DNA from 3 places in the Vibrio rumoiensis genome. Region 3 is predicted to be linked to each of the others. Evidence: riboswitches for the same ligand, from Rfam matches in the RefSeq annotation. Region 3 holds a riboswitch; each other region holds the start of a gene.
What was found. A riboswitch is a leader RNA that binds a small molecule or an ion and turns the genes downstream of it on or off. The one in region 3 is predicted to bind thiamine pyrophosphate.

Region 1 (2,174 bases), 260 kb from region 3:
GTTAGAAGTACTCGCTATAGGCCGTTTAAAGTACGATGCTATAGTTCCTGCTCTCTTTGCTGCCATTGTTGCAGATATGGTCTGTACGGCTCTAGGAGCTCACCATACCCACTATCGAATAGACTTTTTAGAGTCATATCAGTTACTTGACCATGTTGTGAAAGTCGACCCATTGTTATTGCTTAAAATCTTAGTTGCTGGTATTGGATTCGGATTAGCTGGTTATCTTTTTGGTGAGTTAACTCATTCGTTAAAGGACTTCTTTAAACTGACTTTGAAAAATCCATACTTGATAGTGTTTGTTGGCGGCATCCTAGTGATTTTAATTACTAAGCTTATTGGTAATTATGACTATATAGGCTTAGGTGTCTATAGCTATCGCGAGGGTGGGGTGAGTATTGTTTCAGCTTTCCATCAAGGTGGGGCTGAATGGTATAGCTGGTTATTTAAATTAGTATTAACGGCTCTTACTTTATCGGTTGGTTTTAAAGGCGGGGAGGTTACGCCATTATTTTTTATTGGAGCCACGTTAGGTAATACTTTAGCTTGGGCTCTAGGTGCGCCACCTGAATTGTTCGCCGCGTTAGGTTTTATCGCGGTGTTTGCTGCTGCAACCAATACTCCGCTTGCTTGTACTATCATGGGGGTAGAGCTATTTGGTTCAGAGTACATTTTATATTTTGCCGTTGCTTGTTATACCGCATACTATTTTAGTGGTCATACAGGCATTTACTCTTCACAACGAATTGCAGTACCTAAGTTATTTGATTTAAAAGAGACATCTAGATTTGATGGCAAAATTGGTCAATTACGAGAAACACAATCAAGTTTATTTGCATCATTAGTTAATAGATTAAAAAATAAATAATATATGAGCTGTTAGTTATCAACTTTGTGAATAATAAAGGTTGATGATTATAATTTGAGCGAATATACTTTTCCTACTTGTCGGAGTGCCATAAGGCTGAGACCGCTATGCGGGATCCGTTGAACCTGATCAGGCTAATACCTGCGAAGGGAACGAGAGAAGAGTAATCTATTCACATTACCCCTCTATTTGTGTATCTGTTTCTACAGATCCGCTCTTGTGCATCAAAATCCGTCAAGCATTTACCCTTCGGGGCTTCTAACTCATACAGTTAAAGGAAAATGCTATGTCGTCAAGTCGTAAACAAGCCAGAATGGACGCTAAGAATTTTATCGATTCTCTGTCTGTACAACCGTATCCCAATTCTCAAAAAGTTTATATTCAAGGTAGTCGCTCGGATTTACGTGTTCCGATGCGTGAAATTAGCCTTTCTAACAGCTTGGTAGGTGGTACGAAAGATAACCCTATTTTAGAGCCTAATGAACCTATCCAAGTTTATGATACCTCTGGTTTTTATACTGATCCCAACTATCAAATTAACTTATATGAAGGGCTTCCTAAGCTAAGAACCTCTTGGATTGAAGAACGAACGGATACTGACATTCTTGACTCCGTCAGCTCTGCCTTTACGCAACAGCGTTTGGATGATGACACGTTAAATGACCTTAGGTACGGAAACTTACCTCCAATTCGTCGAGCGAAACCTGGTTGTTGTGTAACGCAATTACACTATGCAAGGAAAGGTATCATTACCCCTGAAATGGAGTTTATCGCAATACGTGAAAATATGGGGCGCCAGAAATTTGCTGATGAGCAATTGAATCAGCAGCACCCGGGGCAAAACTTTGGTGCACATTTACCTCAAGAAATTACCCCAGAATTTGTTCGTCGTGAAGTCGCAGAAGGGCGAGCAATCATTCCATCCAACATCAACCATCCAGAATCTGAGCCGATGATTATCGGCCGTAATTTCTTAATTAAAGTGAATGCAAACATTGGAAATTCATCGGTGTCATCCTCTATTGAAGAAGAAGTAGAAAAGCTGGTTTGGTCGACACGTTGGGGAGGCGATACCGTAATGGACCTTTCTACTGGGCGTAATATTCATGAAACTCGTGAGTGGATTCTGCGTAATAGCCCGGTGCCAATTGGTACAGTCCCGATGTATCAGGCATTAGAAAAAGTAAACGGAGTTGCTGAAAATCTTAATTGGGAAGTGATGCGCGATACTTTAATTGAGCAAGCAGAACAAGGCGTAGATTACTTTACTATCCATGCTGGCTTATTACTGCGTTATGTCCCTATG
Region 2 (2,174 bases), on a different replicon from region 3:
TACTGGCCTGTATCCAGCTCTTTGTGGTCGGTGTTATTGGAACGATAGCTTCACTGATATTGGAAGAGTGGCCAGAGCATGTTTCAGAAACCACCTGGATGTGGCTCGCCCTCAGTACCATTGTCGCCACTAGCTTACGTTATGTGATGCAAACCATGGGGCAAAAACTTACCACCTCAGGCAATGCAGCCATTATTATGATTTTGGAGCCCGTATGGGCGAGTTCATTAAGTGTGGTGTTTTATGGCGATGATATGCCAGCAGGAAAAGTAATTGGTTGTACTCTAATCCTATGGTCGCTCTTTGTTTACAGAGGTGGTGCTAAATTATTAGAAAGACGGCAACAGACGCTACCGCCTAAATCGAGTAAATAACTGCGACTGGTATATACCCAATTATTTTGGTTTGGTGGATGTAAGCAACAACGCTGCAGCATCAAGTGCGAAGAGTATAAAAATGATGAACGGGACCCGCGCCCTTACCTACATTAAGCTCATCGGCATGAGTTAGTGCTCTTGATAAATACTGCTTAGCATGTCCAACAGCTTCAGTGAGCTCAAAACCCTGCGCTAAATAAGACGCGATAGCAGAAGAAAGTGTGCACCCTGTTCCGTGAGTATTTTTGGTGACAATACGTTGGTGTGTATAGACCGCAGTTTGGTTTCTTTGAATAAGCCAATCTCGGCTTTCCTCACCTTTAAAGTGCCCACCTTTTAATAAAATATCTACGTTATGTAATTCTGAATGGGCTTTTAGCTTTTCAATAAACCCCTCAATTTCACGTTCTGACTTTGGTTCCGGCTCGCCAATTAATAAGCCCGCTTCGGGTAAATTTGGCGTTATGAGCCTTACTAATGGAATAAGCTTTTCTTTCAGCGTGTTAATGGCGGATAGTTGAATTAATGGGTCACCACTGGTGGCAACCATAACTGGATCTAACACCACATTCATTAAGTTATAGTGCGCTAACTTTTGGGCAATCACTTCAATCACACTACTATCATTAAGCATCCCTATTTTCACAGCTGCAATATTTATGTCTGAAAAGATGGCATCTAATTGCTGGCCAACAAATTCAGCAGAAACAGGGAAAATAGCATCGACACCTTGGGTATTTTGCGCAGTAAGAGCCGTAATCGCAGAACAAGCAAAACCACCAGTAGCAGAAATCGCTTTAATGTCGGCTTGAATGCCTGCGCCACCGCCAGAATCGGAGCCGGCAATGGTTAAAACATTAGGAATTTGAGGGGGAGATGTGTGGTATTGTTGGGACATAACATACTTCCTTATACGTGTGGAAGTAATATACATGCAGAGATAGAAGAGCGACCTACCACACGTTAATATTAGTTCCCTACGCCAGTGTTAATTGGATCAGGTTCAACGGGTCTCACAATTGTGATCTCAGCCTAATGGCTCCCCGACTAATGAAGCCTAATCTAAAGATTTGCCTCCATAATGTAAAGGCTAAATTAATTCACTTGTATTAAGCAATCATTAAGTTTCATTCGTTATTCTAGTGACTTCTATTTATTTGCCACTGTTAAGGAAACGCTATGGACATCACCTCTCCTTTTTTTCATTACTTAAAACAGCATCAATCAACTGCCATTCGCCACCTACATCTAACCGTGATGATGCTAGTACTCCTGGAAGTGTTACTCAGCAATATTATGCACGTGAATAAACAAGGAGAAATCGGTCAAAGCACGTTAGAGTATTTGGGAACATGGGCACATATCGTAGTCGGTATCAGTCTCGTGTTCTTTGGAAGCCTTTTTATTGTCGTCGCCTTTAAACAACGTGGATTTAAATATTACTTTCCATATCTTTGTAACCAGTGGCAACCGTTAAAATCTGACATTAAATTGCTCACTCAATTGACCTTGCCAGAATCAAAACCCTACGGTATTTCTTCTTGTATTCAAGGGTTGGGACTCGGTGCTTTATGTCTTGTTTATATAACCGGTATCAGTTGGTTTATCAGTTGGAACTTAAACCTCACTCTTGCGCCTAACCTATTACACTGGCATAAAACCTTAACAGGATTGGTTGAGGCTTACTTAGTTGGCCATGGTGTGATGGCAATCGTTCATATTTACAACCCGCTCAAACTAAAACGAGAAGTAATCAACTAACCCATTAACCAGAATAGGACGCATTGAATGGACACA
Region 3 (2,174 bases):
TATGGTTGCGCAGACAAACAAACCGATAGTCAGCGCAACCGCAATACCGAGCTTAGGAACAGAAACATTAACCACGTTGCCAACCTGTTGTCGTCTTGAAAAATAAAAATCGATTCATGTACTTATTATGCTTTTATTGTGACAAAGCCATTTGCCATTCTCGCGTCCAACCTTTCAACTGTTTAGCCACCACTTCTGGCTCTAACGACAACATCTTGTTTGGCACCGTTAATTGCTCATAACCTTTTGGTAATTTAACGTCTGTCACTGGGTACATCCAATTACCGGTTGCCATTACCGATTGAAAATCATCCGTTAAGATAAAGTGCATAAACTCATCGGCCAACTTAGGATGCTTGGTACTTGCCACTTTAGCTGCCAATTCTATTTGCGCGTATTGGCCTTCTGAAAAATTAGCAGCAGCATAGCGATCATCATTTTCAGCAATAATGTGATAAGCCGGAGAGGTACTATAAGACAACACCATGTCACTCTCCCCTTTTAAAAACATCGGGTAAGAATCTGACCACCCTTTGCTCACGGTAACGGTTTTGTCAGCAATTTTCTGCCAAGCTTGCGCCGCATTATCGCCATACACCGCTTTCACCCACAGTAATAGACCTTGGCCGGTAATCGAGGTGCGTGGATCTTGATAGATAATATTGAAATCATCACGTTCCACTAATTCTTTTAAACTTTTCGGCGGATGGTTCATTTTGGTTTTGTTATAGATAAACGCGAAATATCCATAATCAAAAGGCACAAAATAAGGGTTATTCCAACCACCGGGAATAGTCACTTGAGAGGTATCAACATCATGCTTGGCAAGCAACCCTGTCTGCTGAGCTTGCGCCATAATGTTGTTATTTAGCCCGAGTACGACATCCGCCTTAGTGTTATTACCCTCTAAACGAATACGACTGAGCACCGATCCGCCATCATCCAAGGCGACGAAGTTCAAGTTGCATCCACACTGGCTTTCAAAAGCTTGTTTAATTTTAGGACCGGGTCCCCAATCAGAGGTAAAAGAATCGTAGGTATAAACGGTTAAGGTAGGCTTTTGATCAGCCATTACCGAAGAAGACAAAGCGGCAATACAAGAGAGCGAAAGAAAAGTAATAGCTTTAGATGTGAAGTTCACTAGATCAATCCTTATTTAGTGAGCGGCACAGGGAATAAGGAGAAAAGGAAACAAATCCTACTCAATTCCTACGCCAGCATTATCTGGTTCAGGTCACGGGTGTTATCTCAGCCAAATCACATGATTCAGCACCCCGATGAGTTGTATGGCCAAGTAATCTTATGGGACTCGTCTCTTGACGTTACTTGGGCATATAAATTGTAAGTTGTTGCTTAGCAGGAGGCGAGCAGTTCTCCGCGATTAATAACAATAATGTTAGCTAGAGCGTTGATCATAACCCCAACGAGGCACTAAACCTTGCTCGACACCTAAATGATCAAGAATTCTCGCCACCATAAAATCGACTAAATCTTCAATGGTTTTCGGCTGATGATAAAAGCCCGGCGCGGCCGGCATAATGGTGACACCCATTTGCGAAAGCTTGTGCATATTTTCTAGATGCAACGTCGAAAATGGTGTTTCACGTACCACCAGCAAAAGCTGCCCACGCTCTTTCATTACCACATCGGCAGCACGTTCAATTAAGTTATCCGACATACCGTGAGCAATCGAAGCCACACTCCCCGCAGAGCACGGACAGACCACCATTTGTTTTGGCGCAGCCGATCCTGATGCTACCGGAGAAAACCAATCTTCTTTACCGCAAACCACCAATTTCTCACTGCGACAATTAAGATGTTCAACCAACGCTTTTTGCGCAGCTTCCGGTCCACTTGGCAGTTTTAAATCATGCTCGGTAGCCATCACGACACGGGCAGCCGATGAGATGAGCAAATAAACGGTATAGTCTGCGGCTAACAAACACTCTAACAAACGCAACCCATAAGGCGCACCTGATGCGCCAGTAAACGCCAACGTGATCTTCTTTTCCACCAATTGAGACATAATATTTCCCTCAATAAAAAGAGACAAATTCAAAGCAAAAGGATCATAGTGATCTTTATACCTACCATGATCTTTTTGCTTATGATGATCTTTTTACTATTTTTGCTGTAAAGCTTGTAATAACTTGGCGTGGATCCCTTCAAAGCCA

Region 1: it holds a riboswitch for thiamine pyrophosphate, as region 3 does, so the genes downstream of both, thiC (phosphomethylpyrimidine synthase ThiC) here and thiB (thiamine ABC transporter substrate binding subunit) in region 3, are expected to answer to the same signal.
Region 2: it holds a riboswitch for thiamine pyrophosphate, as region 3 does, so the genes downstream of both, thiD (bifunctional hydroxymethylpyrimidine kinase/phosphomethylpyrimidine kinase) here and thiB (thiamine ABC transporter substrate binding subunit) in region 3, are expected to answer to the same signal.

The regions. Positions count from the first base shown of each region.
Region 1 covers NZ_AP018685.1:90,949-93,122, forward strand. The annotation lists gene VRUMOI_RS00450 (voltage-gated chloride channel family protein) at 1-868, shown strand, start outside; TPP riboswitch at 940-1,037, shown strand; gene thiC (phosphomethylpyrimidine synthase ThiC) at 1,155-2,174, shown strand, end outside.
Region 2 covers NZ_AP018686.1:662,722-664,895, forward strand. The annotation lists gene VRUMOI_RS15450 (DMT family transporter) at 1-374, shown strand, start outside; gene thiD (bifunctional hydroxymethylpyrimidine kinase/phosphomethylpyrimidine kinase) at 436-1,275, opposite strand; TPP riboswitch at 1,335-1,433, opposite strand; gene VRUMOI_RS15460 (cytochrome b/b6 domain-containing protein) at 1,557-2,138, shown strand.
Region 3 covers NZ_AP018685.1:350,587-352,760, reverse strand. The annotation lists gene thiP (thiamine/thiamine pyrophosphate ABC transporter permease ThiP) at 1-75, opposite strand, end outside; gene thiB (thiamine ABC transporter substrate binding subunit) at 134-1,096, opposite strand; TPP riboswitch at 1,190-1,287, opposite strand; gene VRUMOI_RS01670 (flavin prenyltransferase UbiX) at 1,397-2,026, opposite strand; gene mpl (UDP-N-acetylmuramate:L-alanyl-gamma-D-glutamyl-meso-diaminopimelate ligase) at 2,123-2,174, opposite strand, start outside.